4 regions of the Kitasatospora sp. NPDC088783 genome follow, and region 1 is predicted to be linked to each of the others. Evidence: riboswitches for the same ligand, from Rfam matches in the RefSeq annotation. Region 1 holds a riboswitch; each other region holds the start of a gene.
The links. Region 1 has a riboswitch for cyclic di-AMP ahead of ACIP60_RS20530 (peptidoglycan DD-metalloendopeptidase family protein). Riboswitches for the same ligand answer to the same signal wherever they lie in the genome.
Positions count from the first base shown of each region.

Region 1 (4,373 bases):
AGGGTGTCGAACTCGCTCGCCAGCTGCGCGAACTCGTCGTCCAGGGCCGGGAGTTCCTTCTCCTGGACGGCGGTCACGGTGACGGTGACCTCGGAGTCCTTGCCGACCTGGGTGCCGCCCTTGAGGGTGGTGGTGAAGGTCTTGGACTCACCGGCGGACAGGCCGATCACGGCCTCGTCGATGCCGTCCAGCAGGCGGCCGGAGCCGATCTCGTAGCTCACGCCGGTGGCGGTGCCGTCCTCCGGCACCTCACCGTCGACCTTGGCCTCCAGGTCGATCACCACGATGTCGTTCTCGCCGGCGGCGCGCTCGACGTCCTTGACGGAGGCGAAGCGCTCGCGCAGCTGCTCCAGCGACTTCTCGACGTCCTCGTCGCCGACCTCGATCGGGTCGACCACGACGGCGATCTCGGAGAACTCGGGCAGGGTGACCTCGGGGCGCACGTCGACCTCGGCGGTGAACTTGAGGTCCCCGCCGTCCGCCAGGTTCTCGACACCCTCGATCTCGGTGATGTCGGGCTGGCCCAGAACGTCGATCTGGCCCTCGTCGACGGCCTGCGTGTAGAAGCGCGGAAGCGCGTCGTTGACGGCCTCCTCCAGCACCGCGCCACGACCGAAGCGCTGGTCGATCACCTTGTTCGGGATCTTGCCCTTGCGGAAGCCCGGAACGGTGACCTGCTGGTTGATCTTCTTGTACGCCGCGTCGAGGCTGGGCTTGAGCTCCTCGAAGGGCACCTCGACGGTGAGTCGAACCCGGGTGGGGTTCAGAGTCTCGACGGCGCTCTTCACGGTTGGGTCTCCTAGGGGGCTTGCGGTCAGGGCGATAGGCGGTTGGGGCTGCATTGCTGTCCGTACTACCGCCAGCGATCCATCCTACCGGTACCACGAAAGCGGCTGTGCCCGGCACCGGGGGCCGGGAGCCCGGGGGGCCCGGAACCACGGCGGCGGAACCACGGCGGCGGGGCGCGACGACGACGGGGCCGCAACGACAACAGGGCCCCGCCCGCCGACGAGACCCTGCCGCACGCGGTCGGGGTGACCGGATTCGAACCGACGGCCTTCCGCTCCCAAAGCGGACGCGCTACCAACCTGCGCCACACCCCGTGGTGCCGAGCAGAAGAGTACACGTCGACCCGCCCCCGACCGGGGCGATATCGACGAGCCGGGGACGAGCCGACAACGGGAAGGAGTGTGCAATCCACCGACCCGACCAGGTACGCTGGGCCAGTCCTCACCACCGCACGGTGGCGGAGGGCGCTTCCCTGCGGGTGTAGCTCAATGGTAGAGCCCCAGTCTTCCAAACTGGTCACGCGAGTTCGATTCTCGTCACCCGCTCCACGAGGCCGACGGCCCCGACCGCCCAGCGGTCGGGGCCGTCGCCGTTCCCCCTCCGGCGCACCGGCCCCGCGCTCCCCCGCGCTCCCGCCCCGCGGACGGCCCGGAGGCCCCGCGCGGTGGGTCGCGCGGGGCCTCCGGGGGGTGGTGCCGGGGATCAGACGTTGACGCCGTGGGCCGCCAGGTAGGCGACCGGGTCGATGTCGGAGCCGTAGTCCGGGGTGGTGCGGATCTCGAAGTGCAGGTGCGGGCCGGTGACGTTGCCCGTGGCGCCGGACAGGCCGATCTGCTGCCCCGCCGTCACGGACTGGCCGGCCGAGACGGAGATCGAGGAGAGGTGCGCGTACTGGGCGTACTTGCCGTCGGCGAGCTTGATGACGACCTGGTTGCCGTAGGCGCCGCCGTTGCCGGCCGAGACCACGGTGCCGTTGGCGATCGCCTTCAGGCTGGTGCCGGTGGAGACCGGGAAGTCGATGCCGGTGTGGTAGCCGCTGGACCAGCTGGAGCCCGCCACCTTGTAACCGGTGGTGACGCTGCCCGGCGCGGGGGCGACGTAGCCGGAGGAGGAGCTCGCGGCGGAGCCGGCGCTGCTCGAACCGGTGGAGGCGGTGGCGGTCGACGACTTCGCCGAGGACGACTTCTCGGTCTTGGCCTCGGTCTTGGCCTCGACCTTGGCGGGGGCCGGGGCCGGGGTCTCGGCCTTCGCCTCGGCCGGAGCCGGGGTCTCGACCTTCGCCTTGGCCGGGGCCTCGGTCTTGGCCTGCGCCTTCGGGGCGGCGGCGGTGGCCGCGGCGTCCGAGGAGGTGGTGGCCGAAGTCGCCGGGGCGGCCTGGCCGTTGACGCTCAGCTGCTGGCCGGGGTAGATCAGGTTCGGGTTGCCGCCGATGACCGAGCGGTTGTCCTGGTAGAGCTTCTCCCAGCCGCCGTCCACGTTCTTCGCGGTGGCGATCTTCGAGAGGGTGTCGCCGGCGGCGACCTTGTAGGTCTGCGCGGCGGCGTCACCGGCGGGGTGGCCGGTGGTGTCGGCGACGGGGGTGGCGTCGACCGAGACGTTGGCCCACTGGCGGCCGCCGTCCTGGTGGTCGGCGGTGCCGTGCGCGGAGGCGGCGGAGACCGGGAGGCCGACCGCGGCACCCACCACGCCGGCGGCGATGGCGATGCGGGCGATGGTGGTCAGGCGCGGCTTGCGGTGCTTGCCCTGGACGGACATGAAGCTGTTCCTCTCCGACGCCTACGAGGTGAGCTGTCGGGTTCGGGCGAGAGTTGCCCGGCCGCGTCTCCGCGGCTTCACCCCGAGCCGTCCCGTGCGTTCCGGGCCCGGCGTACTACCTGTGGTTCCCCCGCTCCTGCCGTGGCGTGGTGTCTGGTCGGCACCGAACGGCGGCAGGACTAGGCGTTCCGCTCGATGGCCAGCCCGGCCGATGTCCGGGCTGCGGAGGAAGCAAAACCCACGGCTCGCGGAGCTGGCAAGCGCCGAAGAGCCCCGTTCCCGTGATCGGGAGGGGGCTGACGGTACGCCAGGTCACGCTCCGCCGACGACGGGCTGCGGTGCGCGTACGGGATCATGACGGTGCGCCCACGAACCGCACACAGCGGGCGACGTCGGCCACTGCGTGCACCTGGGCGCTGACCTGGCGTGACGGGTCGGGTGAGCCTGGTCACCCGCGGGCAGCGGTGCGGTCCGGAACGGGGGTGCCCCCGCCCGTCGGAACGTGCTCCCCGGGGCCGGACGGGGTGGTCAGCCCGCGATGCCGGAGATGGCCTTGGAGATCGAGTTGAGGAACTGCTGGATCGGCCCGGCCATGGTCGACTGGCTGAGCATGAATCCGAACAGCGCGGCGATGATGGCGTGTCCGCCCTTCAGCTGCTTGTTGCGGATGAAGATGAAGACGATGACGCCGAACAGGACAAGGGCGGAGACGGAGAAGGCCACCGGGACTCACTTCCTCGATTCATGGCGGGGGTTCAGGTCGGAACCGGCGACGGCTCCAGGCGGAAACCGGCCCCTGCCCCCCGTGTCCCCACCACTCCATCCGGACTCAGTGTGGTCGCTCGTGCGGACTGCGTAAAGGACTTGCCCCGTCACCGGGGGCCCCAACCCGGGTGGTGGGACTGATTTTCGCCGACCGCGACGATAGCGGACGGGTCCTGACGGGGCGTCGGCGGGAGGCGGTTCGCGGCGGCTGCCGCGGCAAACCGGCAGGCAGACCGGGTCGGTGCCCACCGGCCGGGTATGCCAGGGGAATTGGCCGAAGATCAACGTCGGGGTTTGACACTCCGTGGGCGCTCCGTGCTCACCGCGCCCGCCGCGTCCGCGCCCGGCGGGGTCAGCGGCGCCAGACCAGCAGCACCGCCCGGTCGTCGTTGACGTGCTTGGCCACGCTGTCGATCAGCCGGACCGCGGCCCCGGGGCGCCCGGCCGCCGGGATGGTGGCGACCAGCCGGTCGGCCTCGCCCATCAGCCGGTCCATGCCCTCGCCCAAGTCCCGGCCGGGGATCTCCACCATGCCGTCGGTGCAGAGCATCAGCACGTCGCCGGGGCCCAAAGTACCGCGCGCGCCCTCGAACTTGGCGCCGTCGTAGACGCCGAGCAGCGGGCCCTCGGCCTCCTTGACCTCCCAGTGGCCGGCCCCGGCCAGCCGGTGCATGCCGGGCAGGTGCCCGGCGGAGAGGAGTTCGTACTCGCCGGTGTCCAGGTCGAGGACCAGGTGGACGGCGGTGGCGAAGCCCTCCTCCCAGTCCTGGCGCAGCAGGTAGCCGTTGGCGGCGGGCAGGAAGTCGTGGGCGGGCAGCGAGCCGAGCAGCCCGCCGAAGGCGCCGGAGAGCAGCAGGGCGCGGCTGCCGGCGTCCATGCCCTTGCCGGAGACGTCGGCGAGGACGACTTCGAGCACCGGGCCGGTGCGGGCGGCGACCATGAAGTCGCCGGAGAAGGACTGGCCGCCGGCCGGGCGGAGCGCGGTGTCGGTGTGCCAGCCGTCGGGCAGCTGCGGGACGCGGCCCTGGACCCGGATCCGTTCGCGCAGGTCGAAGAGCATGGTG
Region 1 covers NZ_JBIVKJ010000007.1:45,947-50,319, reverse strand. Annotated here, with positions in the region: gene tig (trigger factor) at 1-788, opposite strand, end outside; tRNA gene ACIP60_RS20540 (tRNA-Pro) at 1,030-1,103, opposite strand; tRNA gene ACIP60_RS20535 (tRNA-Gly) at 1,264-1,337, shown strand; gene ACIP60_RS20530 (peptidoglycan DD-metalloendopeptidase family protein) at 1,492-2,544, opposite strand; cyclic di-AMP (ydaO/yuaA leader) riboswitch at 2,550-2,701, opposite strand; gene ACIP60_RS20525 (hypothetical protein) at 3,073-3,267, opposite strand; gene ACIP60_RS20520 (PP2C family protein-serine/threonine phosphatase) at 3,662-4,373, opposite strand, start outside.

Region 2 (4,373 bases), on a different contig from region 1:
GCTCAAGGACGCGGGCGTCGACGTGGTCTCCCAGGCCAACAACCACGCCGTCGACTTCGGCCCCGACGGCCTCGCCGACACCCTCGCCGCCAAGGCCGCCTCCCCGGTGCCCGTGATCGGCATCGGCAAGGACGCCGAGGAGGCGTACGCCCCGTACCTGACCACCGTGCGCGGCGTGCGGGTCGCCGTCCTGGCGGCCAGTCAGGTCGACGAGATCACCAACCAGAAGTGGCGGGCCGGCGCGCACAAGCCCGGCATCGCGTCCGCCCTCGACGAGACCGCGCTGCTGCGGGCCGTGGCCGGGGCGAAGGCGCAGGCGCCCGTGGTCCTGGTCTACCTGCACTGGGGCGACGAGGGCGTGGCCTGCCCGACCCGTGCGCAGACCTCGCTGGCCAAGAAACTCGCCGACGCCGGAGCGACCGCCGTGGTCGGCACCCACGCCCACACCATGCTCGGCGCGGGCATGCTCGGGAACACCTACGTGGCGTACGGCTTCGGCAACTTCCTCTGGTACGGCACCTCGAACTACACCGCCTCCGACGAGACCGGCGTCACCACGATCACCGTCACCGCCGACGGCCGCGTCACCGGCGAGACCTTCACCCCCGCCCGCATCGACGGCCGCGGCGTGCCCGTCCCGCAGAACGGCAGCGCCGCGAAGGCCGCCCAGCAGCGCCGCGACGGCCTGCGCGGCTGCACCGGACTGGCCGCCGTCCCGAAGTGACGGCGGCCGGTCCGGGCATCCGTCAGCCCAGGTCCAGCACCTGGCCGGGCCGGATCAGGTCCGGGTTCTCGCCGATCAGCTGCTGGTTCGACTTGTAGAGCTCGGACCAGCCGCCGCCCACGGCGTTGCTGCGGGCGATCGAGGCCAGCGTGTCGCCGGGGCCTACGGTGTACGGCTGCGCGGACGGGGCCGGGGACGCTGCCGGAGCCGGGGCCGCCGGGGTGGTCGGGGCCGCCGGGGTGGTGGACGCGTCCGTGGGTGCGGCCGTGCCGCTGCCCGCGCCCGGGGCGGTGGTGGTGCCGCCGCCGGGCGACGCGTCCGGGGTGCTGCCGGTGCCGGTGCCGGTGCCGGTGGACGGGCCGGGCGACGGGGTGACCGGGAGGGTGGGCAGCAGGCCGCCCCCGTTCCCGTTGTTGGTGCCGGTGCTGCCGTCGGTGGGCGTGTTCGGGCTGGGCGAGGCGGTCGGGTCGGTGGGGTCGCCGGGAGCGGCCGGGTCGGTGGGGGGGACCGGCGGGACGGTCGGGGTGGCCGAGGCGTCCGGGGCGTTCGGGGTGGGGACGGTCGGGTCCGGGGTGGTCGTGGTCGGCGCGCTCGGGTGCGGCTGGGGGTGCGTCAGCTGCATGTAGCGCTCGTACAGGCTCTGGTGGCTGGTCCAGAACCAGGCGCCGTTCTTCTCGTACCAGTACACGTGCGAGACCGGGTCGTAGCCGGGCAGGCCGGAGAACACCGGCGTGCTCTTCCCGTCCGGGACGGTGCTGCCGTCCGGGGCGGAGTTGACCGCCGCGACGCCGCGTGCGCCGCGCAGCGAACCCGTCTCGTCCGCCGAGTCGTTGTCGTCGACCACGCCCGGCGCGCTGGCGGTGTTCAGGCCCGCGTCGTCCGCACACGCCGACCAGGGCGAGGGGCCCTCGGTGGCCAGGATGCGTTCGGCGACGGCGATCTGCTGGCTGCGGGTGGCCCCGTTCGGCAGCGCCGAGTACTGGGTGCCGCCGTAGTCGTTCCAGCGCTGGGCGGTGATCCCCAGGCCGCCGTAGATGCCGTTGCCCGCGTCGGAACTCCAGTTCCCTCCGCTCTCGCAGTCGGCGACCCGGTCCCAGACCGCGCTGGGGGCGGCGTGTGCGCCGGTGACGGCGAGCAGCGGCAGGGCGATGCCGACACCGGCCACGCCGGCCGCCGCGATCGCCCGCTCGGCCGCCTTCTCCGCCGGACCCTGCCGACGGTGGCGTCCCGAACCCGTGAAGAGCATGCGAGATCCTCTCCGCACGCCTACGGGGTGAGCTGTCGGGTTCGGGCCGGGAGGGAGGCCCGGCCGTCGCGCCCCGGTCACCCGGTGCGGACGGCTTCACCCCTAGCCGTGGGGGACGGCAACAATCGTGGTTCCCCCGTCCCTGCCCAAGGGTCTTGGTGGTCGACCCGCAGCGCGGTGGACAGGGCTCGGCGTTGTCGCGTGCGGGGGCCCGGCGGTGCGAGCCGGGGCGAGCCTATTCACTCGAACGTGGCAATCACAAGCGCGTCGCGCTCGGATCACGCCCTCGTCACGTCGGGTCCTGCGTGGTGTGTGGACGACCTGTTGACGGGAGATCGGGCGGGAGGACGAGGGGAGGGTCGGCGGATCGGTGGGAGAAGTCTGGCCGATCGGTGGGATTGGGGTGGGAGGGAGCGGGGAAGGCCGGTGCTCCGCCGGGGTGGTGTCGGCGGCTCTCGCCCGCCAACTGCCTTTGAGGGTAGCCGAGTTGGGTGTAAACGGGGCATTCGGCGCGTTGCGGATAAATGATGCGACAGGGGGTCGGCGGGCTTCCTACGATCGCCCTGCTCGCTGTTCCGGTGGGCGCGTCGCCGGGTCCGTCGAGTTCGTCGGGTCCGACAGGTCCGTCAGGTCCGTCGAGTCCGTTGGGGAGGTTCCGTGGGCGCCCTGATTCCTGAAGTGCTCCGCACCGAGCGCCAGTTCGCCAGGCTGTTCGTCGGCCAGTCGCTGTCGACCCTGGGAGACCGGGTGTCGTTCGTGGCGCTGCCCTTCGCCGTGCTGTCGATCGGCGGCTCGGCCGTCGACGTGGGGCTGGTGACGGCCGCCGGGCTGCTCCCGCTGCTGGTGTTCGCCCTGGTCGGGGGCGTCTGGGCGGATCGGATACCGAGACGGCGGATCATGCTGGCCTCCGACCTGCTGCGGTGCGCCGTCCAGGCGGCCGTCGCGGTGCTGCTGCTCACCGGCACCGCCCGGGTCGGGCTGCTGGCGCTGCTGATGGCGCTGTTCGGGGTCGCGGACGCCTTCTTCCTCCCCGCCTCCACCGGGTTGCTGCCCCTGCTGGTCCCCGCCGATCGGCTGCGCGAGGCGAACGCGCTGAGCGGGTTCGTCCAGTCGACGGGCCTGGTGGTCGGCCCGGCGCTGGCCGGTCTGCTGATCGCGGCGGTCGGCCCGGGGGGTGCGCTGGCGATGGACGCCGCGAGTTTCGCGGTCAGTGCCGCGGTGCTGGCCCGGCTGGGCGCGGTCGACGGTGCGGTCGCGGCGGGCGGCGTCGACGGCGGGGCCGAGCGGGGCGAGCGGCCCGGGTTCCTGGCCGAGCTGCGGATCGGCTGGCAGCAGGTGCGCAGCCGGACGTGGGTGTGGTCGAGCATGCTCGCCATGGCGGTCTACCACGTCGTGGTGCTGCCCTCGGTGTTCGTGCTCGGGCCGGTGCTGGCGAAGCGCGAGTGGGGCGGCGCCAACGCCTGGACGGTGGTGGTGATCGCCTTCGGCCTCGGCTCGATCGTGGGGGACGTGTGCTCCTACCGGTGGAAACCGGCCCGCCCGATGGCCGTCGCGGCGGTGGCGATGGCGGTCGCCTCCTGCCAGGCCGCGATCATCGGCTCCGGTGCGCCGGTCTGGGTGATCGCCGCCCTGAAGGCGGTCACGGGCGTGGGCGTGTCCCTGTTCTTCGTGCTCTGGGAGACCTCGCTCCAGGTGCACATACCGGAGCGGGTGCTCTCCCGGGTCAGCTCCTACGACCACCTGATCGCCGTCGCCCTGATGCCGCTCGGGCTGGTGCTGGCCGGTCCGCTCTCCGAGAGCCTCGGCGTGCGTCCCACGCTGTTCGGGATGACCGCCCTCGCCGTCCCGGTCGCGTTCGTCCTGCTCGCGCTCCCCGCGGTCCGTCACCTGCCGGCGAGCCGGCCTCCCGAGCCGGAGCCCGAGCCGGCGGCCGGACTTGGACCTGAGCCGGAGCCCGCGCCCGGGGTCCGGACGGCGGCGGGGACGGTGGCGGGAGCCGCCGGGCGCCGGGAGCCCGTTCCGGAAGCGGAGGCGGCGCTGTGAGCGTGACCCACGGCTGACCACCGGCCCACCACAGCGCGCCGCGCCCAGCCCGGTCGCGGCCGGGGCGACCGGACCGGCGGCTGCGGCGGTGGCTGTGTGGCGGTGGTCAGCGGGAGGGGATCAGCGGTATTCGCAGAGGTAGGCCGTGTCGATCGAGACCTGGAGGTGGAACTTGCTGTCACCCGGAACGGAGAAGTGCTCACCGGCGGAGAAGGTCCGCCAGTCGTCGGAGCCGGGGAGCTTCACGGTCAGGGCGCCGCTGACCACGTGCATGACCTCCGGGGCGGCGGTGCCGAACTCGTACTCGCCGGGGGCCATCACGCCGACGGTCGCCGGGCCGTCGGCCGAGGTGAAGGCGAC
Region 2 covers NZ_JBIVKJ010000002.1:566,065-570,437, forward strand. Annotated here, with positions in the region: gene ACIP60_RS06925 (CapA family protein) at 1-724, shown strand, start outside; gene ACIP60_RS06930 (transglycosylase family protein) at 747-1,970, opposite strand; cyclic di-AMP (ydaO/yuaA leader) riboswitch at 1,974-2,141, opposite strand; gene ACIP60_RS06935 (MFS transporter) at 2,628-4,013, shown strand; gene ACIP60_RS06940 (pyrimidine/purine nucleoside phosphorylase) at 4,134-4,373, opposite strand, start outside.
Region 2: linked by a shared signal. The riboswitch ahead of ACIP60_RS06930 (transglycosylase family protein) and the one ahead of ACIP60_RS20530 (peptidoglycan DD-metalloendopeptidase family protein) in region 1 are both predicted to bind cyclic di-AMP.

Region 3 (4,373 bases), on a different contig from region 1:
CTGACTTGTCCGCGGAGCGACTGTGCTTACTTGTCCGCGGGGCGGAAGCGCGGGAAGGAGGAGCGGCCCGCGTACTCGGCGGCGTCGTCGAGGATCTCCTCGATGCGCAGCAGCTGGTTGTACTTGGCGACGCGCTCGGAGCGGGCCGGGGCGCCGGTCTTGATCTGGCCGCAGTTGGTGGCGACGGCGAGGTCGGCGATGGTGACGTCCTCGGTCTCGCCGGAGCGGTGCGACATCATGCAGCGGTAGCCGTTGCGCTGGGCCAGCTCGACGGCGTCCAGGGTCTCGGTGAGCGAGCCGATCTGGTTGACCTTGACCAGCAGGGCGTTGGCGGTGCCGGTCTCGATGCCCTTGCGCAGGCGCTCCGGGTTGGTGACGAACAGGTCGTCGCCGACCAGCTGGACCTTGTCGCCCAGCGCGTCGGTGATGGCCTTCCAGCCGTCCCAGTCCGACTCGTCCAGCGGGTCCTCGATGGAGACCAGCGGGTAGTCGGCGACCAGCTCGGCGTAGTACGAGATCAGGTCGGCGGAGGAGAGCGCCTTGCCCTCGAACTGGTAGGCGCCGTCCTTGTGGAACTCGGAGGCGGCGACGTCCAGGGCGAGCGCGACGTCCTTGCCCGGGGTGTAGCCGGCCTTCTTGATGGCCTCGGTGATGAGGTCGAGGGCCTCGCGGTTGGAGTCCAGGTTCGGGGCGAAGCCGCCCTCGTCGCCCAGGCCGGTGGAGAGCCCGCGCTCCTTCAGCACGCCCTTGAGGGTGTGGTAGACCTCGACGCCCCAGCGGACGGCCTCGGAGAAGGACTCCGCGCCGATCGGGGCGATCATGAACTCCTGGATGTCGACGTTGGAGTCCGCGTGCGAGCCGCCGTTGAGGATGTTCATCATCGGGACGGGCAGCACGTGGGCGTTCGGGCCGCCCAGGTAGCGGAACAGCGGCAGGTCGCTGGCCTCGGAGGCGGCGTGCGCCACGGCGAGCGAGACGCCGAGGATCGCGTTGGCGCCGAGCGAGGACTTGTCCGGGGTGGCGTCCAGGTCGAGCATGGCCTGGTCGATCAGGCGCTGCTCGGTGGCGTCGTAGCCGACCAGCTCGGGGCCGATCTGCTCGATCACGGCGAGGACGGCCTTCTCGACGCCCTTGCCGAAGTAGCGGTTCTTGTCGCCGTCGCGGAGCTCCAGCGCCTCGAAGGCACCGGTGGAGGCACCCGACGGGACGGCCGCGCGACCGGTGCTGCCGTCGTCGAGACCGACCTCGACCTCGACCGTGGGGTTGCCGCGGGAGTCGAGGATCTCACGGGCTACGACGACATCAATGGACGGCACGAGGCATCTCCTAGCGGAAGCGGATGTGTGGTCGTTACGACCAGAGCCTAGCCGCACAGCGCGCCGCGGCCACGCCCGGCCGGGCCCCGTCTCACGGTGTGGCCCGGCTACTCACCGGTAGTTCACCTGTTTGACGGCCGGTCCGCCGCTCCCGGTGGCGCGAACTGCTCGGCGCGCGCCGGGAGCGGACGGGGCGTCAGGGGACGCGGCCCTCGTCAGGGCGGCGGCGGGACCTCGTCAGGTCCGCGGGCCTCGCGTCCCGGATGCCGGACCGGATGCCGGGCCGGGTGCCGGGCCGGGTGCCGGGCCCGGTGCGGGCCCCGGCGTCAGAGGGCGAGTACCTGTCCGGGCAGGATCAGGTCGGGGTCGGCGCCGATCAGCTGCCGGTTCGCCTGGTAGATCCACTCCCAGCCGCCGGCCACGTGCTGCGCGGCGGCGATGGCGGAGAGCGTGTCGCCGCCCTGGACGGTGTAGCCGCCGGCGGCGCCCTGCGGGGCCGGCTGGGGGGCCTGGGGCGCGTCCTGGGGGTCGGCGGCGGTCTCGGCCGGCCGCTTGGACGGCGAGTCCTGCGGCCGCCGGGGCGCGGTGGGGCGCTCCTCGGAGCGCGAGGCGGTGTCGGCGGACACCTCGGCGGGCGCGCCGCCCTTGACCAGCCCGGCCCGCTTGGAGCAGACCGGCCAGGCGCCGGGGCCCTGGGAGGCGAGCACCCGCTCGGCCACCGCGATCTGCTGGGAGCGGCTGGCCTGGTCGGCGCGGGCCGCGTACTGGCCGCCGCCGTAGGCGCGCCAGGTGGAGGAGGTGAACTGCAGGCCGCCGAAGAACCCGTTCCCGGTGTTGATGCCCCAGTTCCCGCCGCTCTCGCACTGGGCCACGCGGTCCCAGGTGTCGACGGGTGCCGCGACCGCTCCGGTGGCGGCCAACAGGGGAAGTGCCAGGCCGACCGAGGCCACGCCGGCGGCGGCGATGACCTTCTCGGCCTTGGTACTACGGGGGTGACGAACAGTGTGGGTGAACAGCACGGGACATCCTCTCCGCACGCCTGCGAGGTGAGCTGTCGGGTTCGGACCGGGAGGCTGGCCCGGCCGCCGGACGGTCCGGGCGCGCTTGCGCCCGTTGCTCGGCGGCTTCACCCCAAGCCGTTGGGACTACGGCGTTCACACTGGTTCCCCCACTCCTGTCCGGTACCTGGTCGGTGGCCCGAGGACGCGGCGGACAGGACTCGGCGTGCCGCGATCGGGGCCCGCAGCTGCGGGCATGTCGGAGAGTAAGCAAAGCTGACGAGCAATCACAAGCTCATATCACCATGATCACGCCGAAATCACGGAAATTCCCACTTCGTCAACGAACGATCCAGGTATGTCCGGATTCGTCCCGGACGGGAGTGCGACGCGCGCCCCCGCCCCGGCGCGTCGTCGGCCCAGCACGGCGGCGTGTCGCGGGTGCTGAAACGGCGTCAGCGGGGCGTGAAGGAGACCGGGAGGTCGCGCAGACCGCGCATGATCAGCCCGCCCCGCCAGCGCAGCTCGGCCGGATCGGCGGCCAGCCGGACGTCCGGGAGCCTGGTCAGCAGGCTGCCGATCGCGCGCTGCCCCTCAAGCCGGGCCAGCGGGGCGCCGATGCAGTAGTGGATGCCGTGACCGAAACCCAGGTGCGGATTGTCCTGCCGGGCCAGGTCGAGGGTGTTCTCGGCGGCGAACCGGGCCGGGTCGCGGTCCGCCGCGGCCAGCACCACCAGCACCGGGTCGCCGACCGGGACGTCCACCCCGCCGATGGTCAGCGGCGCGGTGGCGAAGCGCCAGGTCGCCAGCTCCACCGGGCCGTCGTAGCGCAGGAGTTCCTCGATCCCGGTCGCCAGCAGGCCGGACTCGCCGCGGGCCAGCGAGTCCTGCAGCAGGGTGCGCTGTCCCGGGTCGCGCAGCAGCGCGTGCATCCCGTTGCCGATGAGGTTGATGGTGGTCTCGAAACCGGCGAACAGCAGGATGAAGGCCATCGCCGCGGCCTCGTTCTCGGTCAGGTGCTCGCCGTGGTCACCGGCCCGGATCAGGCCGGAGATCAGGTCGTCGCCGAGGTCGGCCCGCTTGCGGTGGATCAGGTCGGCCAGGTAGCCGCGGATCTGCTTGACCGCGCGGCCCACCCCTCCCCTCTTGCCGCCGGTGTGCCGGATCATCATGCCGGCCCAGTCGCGCAGGTCGTCCTGGTCCTCCTCGGGGACGCCGAGCAGGTCGCAGATCGCGTAGATGGGGAGCGGGAAGGCGAACTCGTGGATCAGGTCGGCCTCGCCGCGGGCCGCGAAGGAGTCGATCAGCCGGTCGGTGAGCTGCTGCACCCGCGGCTCGAACTCGGCCACCCGGCGCGGGGTGAACGCCTTGGAGACCAGCCGGCGCAGCCGGGTGTGGTCGGGCGGGTCGATGTTCAGCAGGTGGGTCATCAGGTCGGCCTGCCGTTCGCCGGGGATGCCGACCCGGCCGCTGCGGTGGGCCTGTTCGCTGTGGTGCGCCGGGTTCTTGGAGAGCCGGGCGTCCGCCAGCGCCTGCCGGGCGTCCGCGTAGCGGGTGACCAGCCAGGCGTCGACCCCGCTCGGGAGGGTGGTGCGGTGCACTGGCGCGTGCTCCCGCAGCCAGGCGTACGCCGGGTAGGGGTCGGCCGCGAACTCCCAGGTGAAGAGTTGCGGGTGGGCGGCGTGGGGCTGATCTGGCATGTCTTGACCGTATCTGGAAGCGCCACCGCGTGAGTCTGGTCACCTGGTGGGTATTCCCTGTTGCGGAGCGTCGGGGCGAGCCTACGATCCTCCGATAACCACAGTGGGCGGCGTGCGGGCCGGCCACGGGTTCGCTCTGAAAGGGGAGCTGACCATGCGAGTAGCCGGTGCAGTGGTGGTCATCGCGGTGCTCGACGGAGGCTCGGGGGCCGACCTGGCCCGCAGGTTCTCCGCCGCCGGCGCCGCCGGTCTGCTCATCGCCGATCTGCGCCCCGGCGTCGCCGAGGACCTGGCCGCCGAACTCGACCGCCCCGGCTGCCCGGTGGTCGGCGTCTCCGGCGACGTCCACCACCCGGCGG
Region 3 covers NZ_JBIVKJ010000003.1:496,697-501,069, forward strand. Annotated here, with positions in the region: gene eno (phosphopyruvate hydratase) at 27-1,316, opposite strand; gene ACIP60_RS10750 (transglycosylase family protein) at 1,643-2,335, opposite strand; cyclic di-AMP (ydaO/yuaA leader) riboswitch at 2,339-2,537, opposite strand; gene ACIP60_RS10755 (cytochrome P450) at 2,770-4,014, opposite strand; gene ACIP60_RS10760 (SDR family NAD(P)-dependent oxidoreductase) at 4,169-4,373, shown strand, end outside.
Region 3: linked by a shared signal. The riboswitch ahead of ACIP60_RS10750 (transglycosylase family protein) and the one ahead of ACIP60_RS20530 (peptidoglycan DD-metalloendopeptidase family protein) in region 1 are both predicted to bind cyclic di-AMP.

Region 4 (4,373 bases), on a different contig from region 1:
CGGTGCGCTGGGTCGCCTGCGGCATGTCCTGGTCCTCCGTGCTTGTCGGTCACACCCGTGGAAGGTCTCCACGCGGTATGACTTCCCGACCGAAGGACAGTGTTACGCACCAGTGGTGTCGGAATGGTGGGCGTCAGGTTGCGAAAAGGTGTGGACGTCGCGCCACCGGCGCGTTCCCCCGGGGCCCGGTGGCCGCCCGGGTCACGCCCCGGGCTGCTCGGCGGCCGGTCGCACGGTGTCCCCGTCCAGCGGCAGGTCCGGGGCGGAGACGGCGTCCTTGAGCGGGCCGAGCCCGGCCCCGTGCTCCGGCGCCGCGTGCGCGCTGGGGGCGGTGAGGGAGGCGACCACGCCGACGGCGAGCGAGGCAAAGGCGAGCAGGCTGCGCTTCTTCATACCGGGTAGAACGCGGCAGCGCCCCGGAGGTCACGCGCCTTCCGCGCCGGGCCAGTTGGCCAGGCCCTCGACCAGCACGCCGGTCAGCCGCTCCAGCGTGACGTCCGTGCCCTCGGCGAGCCGGAACGCCCCCGCCGTGGTCAGCGAGGCGTACCCGTGGGCCGCGGCCCGCAGCGTCCGCACCGCGTGCACCGCCTCCGAGCCCGCCAGCCCGTAGCCGCGCAGCACCGCGAACAGCACGCCCACCAGCCGTTCGGCCGCCGCGGCCAGCGCCGGGCCCGGCTCCGGGTCCGGCGCCTGCGGCAGCGCCGCGTACCGGCGGGGGTGGCGCAGCGCGTACCCGGCGTAGGCGGCGAGCAGGGCGCGGACCGCCGCGTCCCGGGAGTGGCCGAGCACGGCGGCGGCCAGGTGGTCGGCCAGCTCCTCGGTGGTGCGGACGGCCACCAGCCGGCGCAGTTCGGGCAGGCCCCCGGCGACGTGCTTGTACAGCGAGGGGGTGGCGACGCCGGCCCGGGCGGCGACGGCGGCCAGGGTGAGCGCCTCGGCGCCGCGCTCGTCGATCAGTTCGAGGGCGTGGTCCACCACGGCGGCGGTGGAGAGTCCGGCGCGGGGCATCAGCGGGCGGTCCCGTTCTCGTCGGACGGGCCTGCCTGCCCGGCCTGCCCGGCCGGCCCGCCCAGTCCGGCCAGGAAGGGCAGCAGGGCGTCGGCGACGGCCTGCGGGTGACTGGCCATCGGGTAGTGGCCGGCGCCGCCGATCATCACTGTGCGGCCGCGCAGCGCGGCGGCCTGCCGGTCGGCGACCAGCCCGGGCCGCGGGAAGTCCGGGTCCTTGTCGCCCATCAGCACCAGTGCGGGCACGTCGACCGCCGCGCACCAGCCGACCGGCGCGGAGTCGCCCCTCAGGTAGCCGCGCAGCGCGGCCTTGCGGGCGGGCTCGCGGAGCATCGCGGCCAGCCCGGCCCGGTAGGCGTCGAAGTCGGCGGGCCGCTCGCCCGGGTAGTAGAACTTCTGCATCGCGCTCCACAGCCCGGGGAACGCGGTGACCAGCGGGGCGGCCAGGCCGAACAGCGCCTTCTGGAAGCCGTTCAGCGGCAGGTTCTCGACGAACGCGTCGATCAGCACCACGCCGCCGGTGCGCCCGGGGGCGAGCGCGGCGGCCCGGACCACGCTGGCGCCGGTGTACGAGCTGCCGACCAGGACGGCGCCGCGCAGGTCCAGGTGGTCCAGCAGGGCCGCCAGGTCCTCGGCGATCGCGGCCGGGCTGTGGTCGGTGAAGCCGGTCGAGGACTCGCCCATGCCGCGCAGGTCCATGCTGACCACCCGGTGCCCGGCGGCGCCCAGCAGCGGGGCGAGGTGGCGGTAGACGGCCCGCTTGTCGAGCATGCCGGGCAGCAGGACGACCGGGACGCCGGGGCCGGGGGCGTCGTCGTAGGCGATCCGGCCGCCGGTGACGTCGAGGTACCGGGTGGTGGTGCCGAGGGTGCTGTTCATCGCGGGCCTCCTGGCGGGCGTCCGGCGCTCCGGGCGCTCAGGGCCCGGCTCCTGCCGATAGCCATAAAGCTAAGGCTAATAGCCTTAGCCGTCAACTCCCGGCCACCGGCCCGCCCCTGCCGCCCGCCCCTGCCGCCCGCGCCGCCCGCCCGCCGGGCGCTCGGATCCCGCCAGGCCCCGTCCGGTCAGATCCCGTCGACCTTGAACGGGTCGTGCTCGGCGAGCAGCTTCTCCAGCCGGGCCTGGTCGACCCGGCTGGTGAGCGCGCCCTCGTCCTGGCGGTCGCGGATCACCTTGGCCAGCGTGAACGCGGAGGTGATCTCGTAGAGCAGGCCGACGCCGAGGAAGGCGCGCATCCAGGCGCTGACCGGGAGGTAGGCGATCCCGAGGACGAGGGCGGCCGTGGCGAACGCGAAGGAGGCGACGGCCTGCAGGTAGTAGGCGGAGGTGGTGCGGTGCGGCACGGATGCGGTCATGGGGCCAGGGTCCCGCCGGGGGCCGCGGGGGGTCGTGAGTACGGATACTCAACCGCGCCGTCACGGTCCGTCATGTCCGGAACCGGGCCCCTTGGCGAACCGTCACAAATCGCCCATAGGGCGTCAGGAAAGTTTCACTGCACCTCGGTAGGCGCTTGGAATCATGGGGTCCATAGGATTAACGTTTGATAACGCAGCGCGGTCGGCAACGCCGTAACCATGCGGCACCGTGCGCCACGCCTAATCCATCGGGCCCACCCCCGCGGTCGGGCCCGGGAGCCGGGGAACCACGTTCCACCGGGGTGAATCGGGACGGCCCTGGGCCCGACCGTAGGAGACCTTCCACCTCCGAACCCGTCAGCTAACCCGGTCGGCGGCAGGGAAGGAAGGAGCGCGCCCCCGTGGCGTCGACCTACACCGAGAGCACCGGCACCCAGCTGCTCGACCACCCGGTCGAGACCGAACCCGTCCGGCCCCGGCTGCCCCGCCAGGCCCGCGTCGGCGCACCGCTGCTGGGCGTCACCGCGATGACCGCCGCCCTCGGCGCCACCGGCCTCGCCGCCGCCCCCGCCCAGGCCGCCGCACCGGCCCCGGCCCCCGTCGCCGCCGCCGACGAAGCCTCCGAGGGACTGCTCGCCGCGGACCCGGGCCTCGCCCTGGCCGCCCGCATCCTCCAGCAGGCCGACGGGCAGCGCACCGCCACCGAGGAGTCCGCCCGGGTCGCCGCCGCGCAGGAGGCGGAGGCCAAGCACGCCGACCGCCGGGCCGAGACCGCGGCCGCGCCCGAGACCGCGGCCACCGAGGCCACCGCGGCCGAGGCCGTCCTGCCGGTCGCCGGCTACCGGCTGGCCGACCCGTCCGCCCAGCCCGGTGCGCACTGGGCCCACCTGCACACCGGCCTGGACTTCGCCGCCCGCACCGGCACCCCCGTCACCGCCGTCACCGCCGGCACCGTCACCTCGGCGGGCTGGTCCGGCACCTACGGCTACCGGGTCATCCAGACCCTCCCCGACGGCACCGAGCTCTGGTACTGCCACCTCTCCCGGATCGCCGCCCCCGCCGGCCGGGTCGCCCCCGGCACCGTCCTCGGGGCCGTCGGCGCCACCGGCAACGCCACCACCCCCCACCTGCACCTCGAAGTCCGCCCGGGCGGCGCGGCCCCCGTCGACCCCCTCCCCTGGCTGCACCACCTCGGCCTCCGGCCCTAGGCCCCGCCCGGGGCGGTGCGCGGCCCTCTCGCGCCCGGCCGCCCCGGCCCGCTCAGTACTCCTCGGGGGCCAGCTCCGGGAACTCCTCCAGCAGCAGCCGCGGCAGCCCCGGGACGGTCCACTCGCCGCACAGGTCGATCGCGGCCTGCGCCACCGCCTCCTCGAACTCCTCGAACGCGCCGGTGAGTTCGGCGGGCATCGGCAGTCCGCGGGCGTTCAGCTCGGCGAGGTTGCGGTAGCTGCGCCGCATCAGGCCCTGCTCCAGCAGCCGCCGGGCCCCGTCGGTGGAGACGCCGATCAGCAGCGGCCGTCCCGGCTGGTCCCAGTGGCCGTCCCCGTCCAGGCCGGGCACCCGGTCGAAGGCGGCGAAGCGCTCCTCCTCCGGGAGTTCGCGGAACGCCGCCAGCCAGGCCCGGACCGCACCGAGGTCCGCGGTCGGCACCCCGTCCGCGCGCAGCAGCAGGGCGTACAGCCGGGGCCAGGTCACCAGGTCGGAGCGGCGCAGCAGGGAGAGCAGCACCTCGCCCTGCCAGTCGGCCTCCGCGCGGAGCTTCTCCGCGCGCTTGGCGTTCAGCCGCCGGGCCGCCCGCTGCCACTCGATCAGCAGCCGCACCGCCGCCGGGTACGCCGCCGGGTCGCCGTCCGGCTGCACGTACAGGTGGAGCTGCTCGTAGAGCAGGTGCTCCAGCACCGGGGAGGTGAGTTCGGGAAGGCCCTCGTGCAGCCGGGCCCCGCCCAGCTCCAGCAGGGTCAGCACGGTCCGCACCGCCGGCTCGGGCACCGGGTCGAGCCCCGCCCCGTCC
Region 4 covers NZ_JBIVKJ010000019.1:23,246-27,618, reverse strand. Annotated here, with positions in the region: gene ACIP60_RS33320 (hypothetical protein) at 1-25, opposite strand, end outside; gene ACIP60_RS33315 (hypothetical protein) at 202-393, opposite strand; gene ACIP60_RS33310 (TetR-like C-terminal domain-containing protein) at 424-1,008, opposite strand; gene ACIP60_RS33305 (alpha/beta fold hydrolase) at 1,008-1,886, opposite strand; gene ACIP60_RS33300 (YiaA/YiaB family inner membrane protein) at 2,072-2,362, opposite strand; cyclic di-AMP (ydaO/yuaA leader) riboswitch at 2,604-2,753, shown strand; gene ACIP60_RS33295 (M23 family metallopeptidase) at 2,764-3,570, shown strand; gene ACIP60_RS33290 (hypothetical protein) at 3,623-4,373, opposite strand, start outside.
Region 4: linked by a shared signal. The riboswitch ahead of ACIP60_RS33295 (M23 family metallopeptidase) and the one ahead of ACIP60_RS20530 (peptidoglycan DD-metalloendopeptidase family protein) in region 1 are both predicted to bind cyclic di-AMP.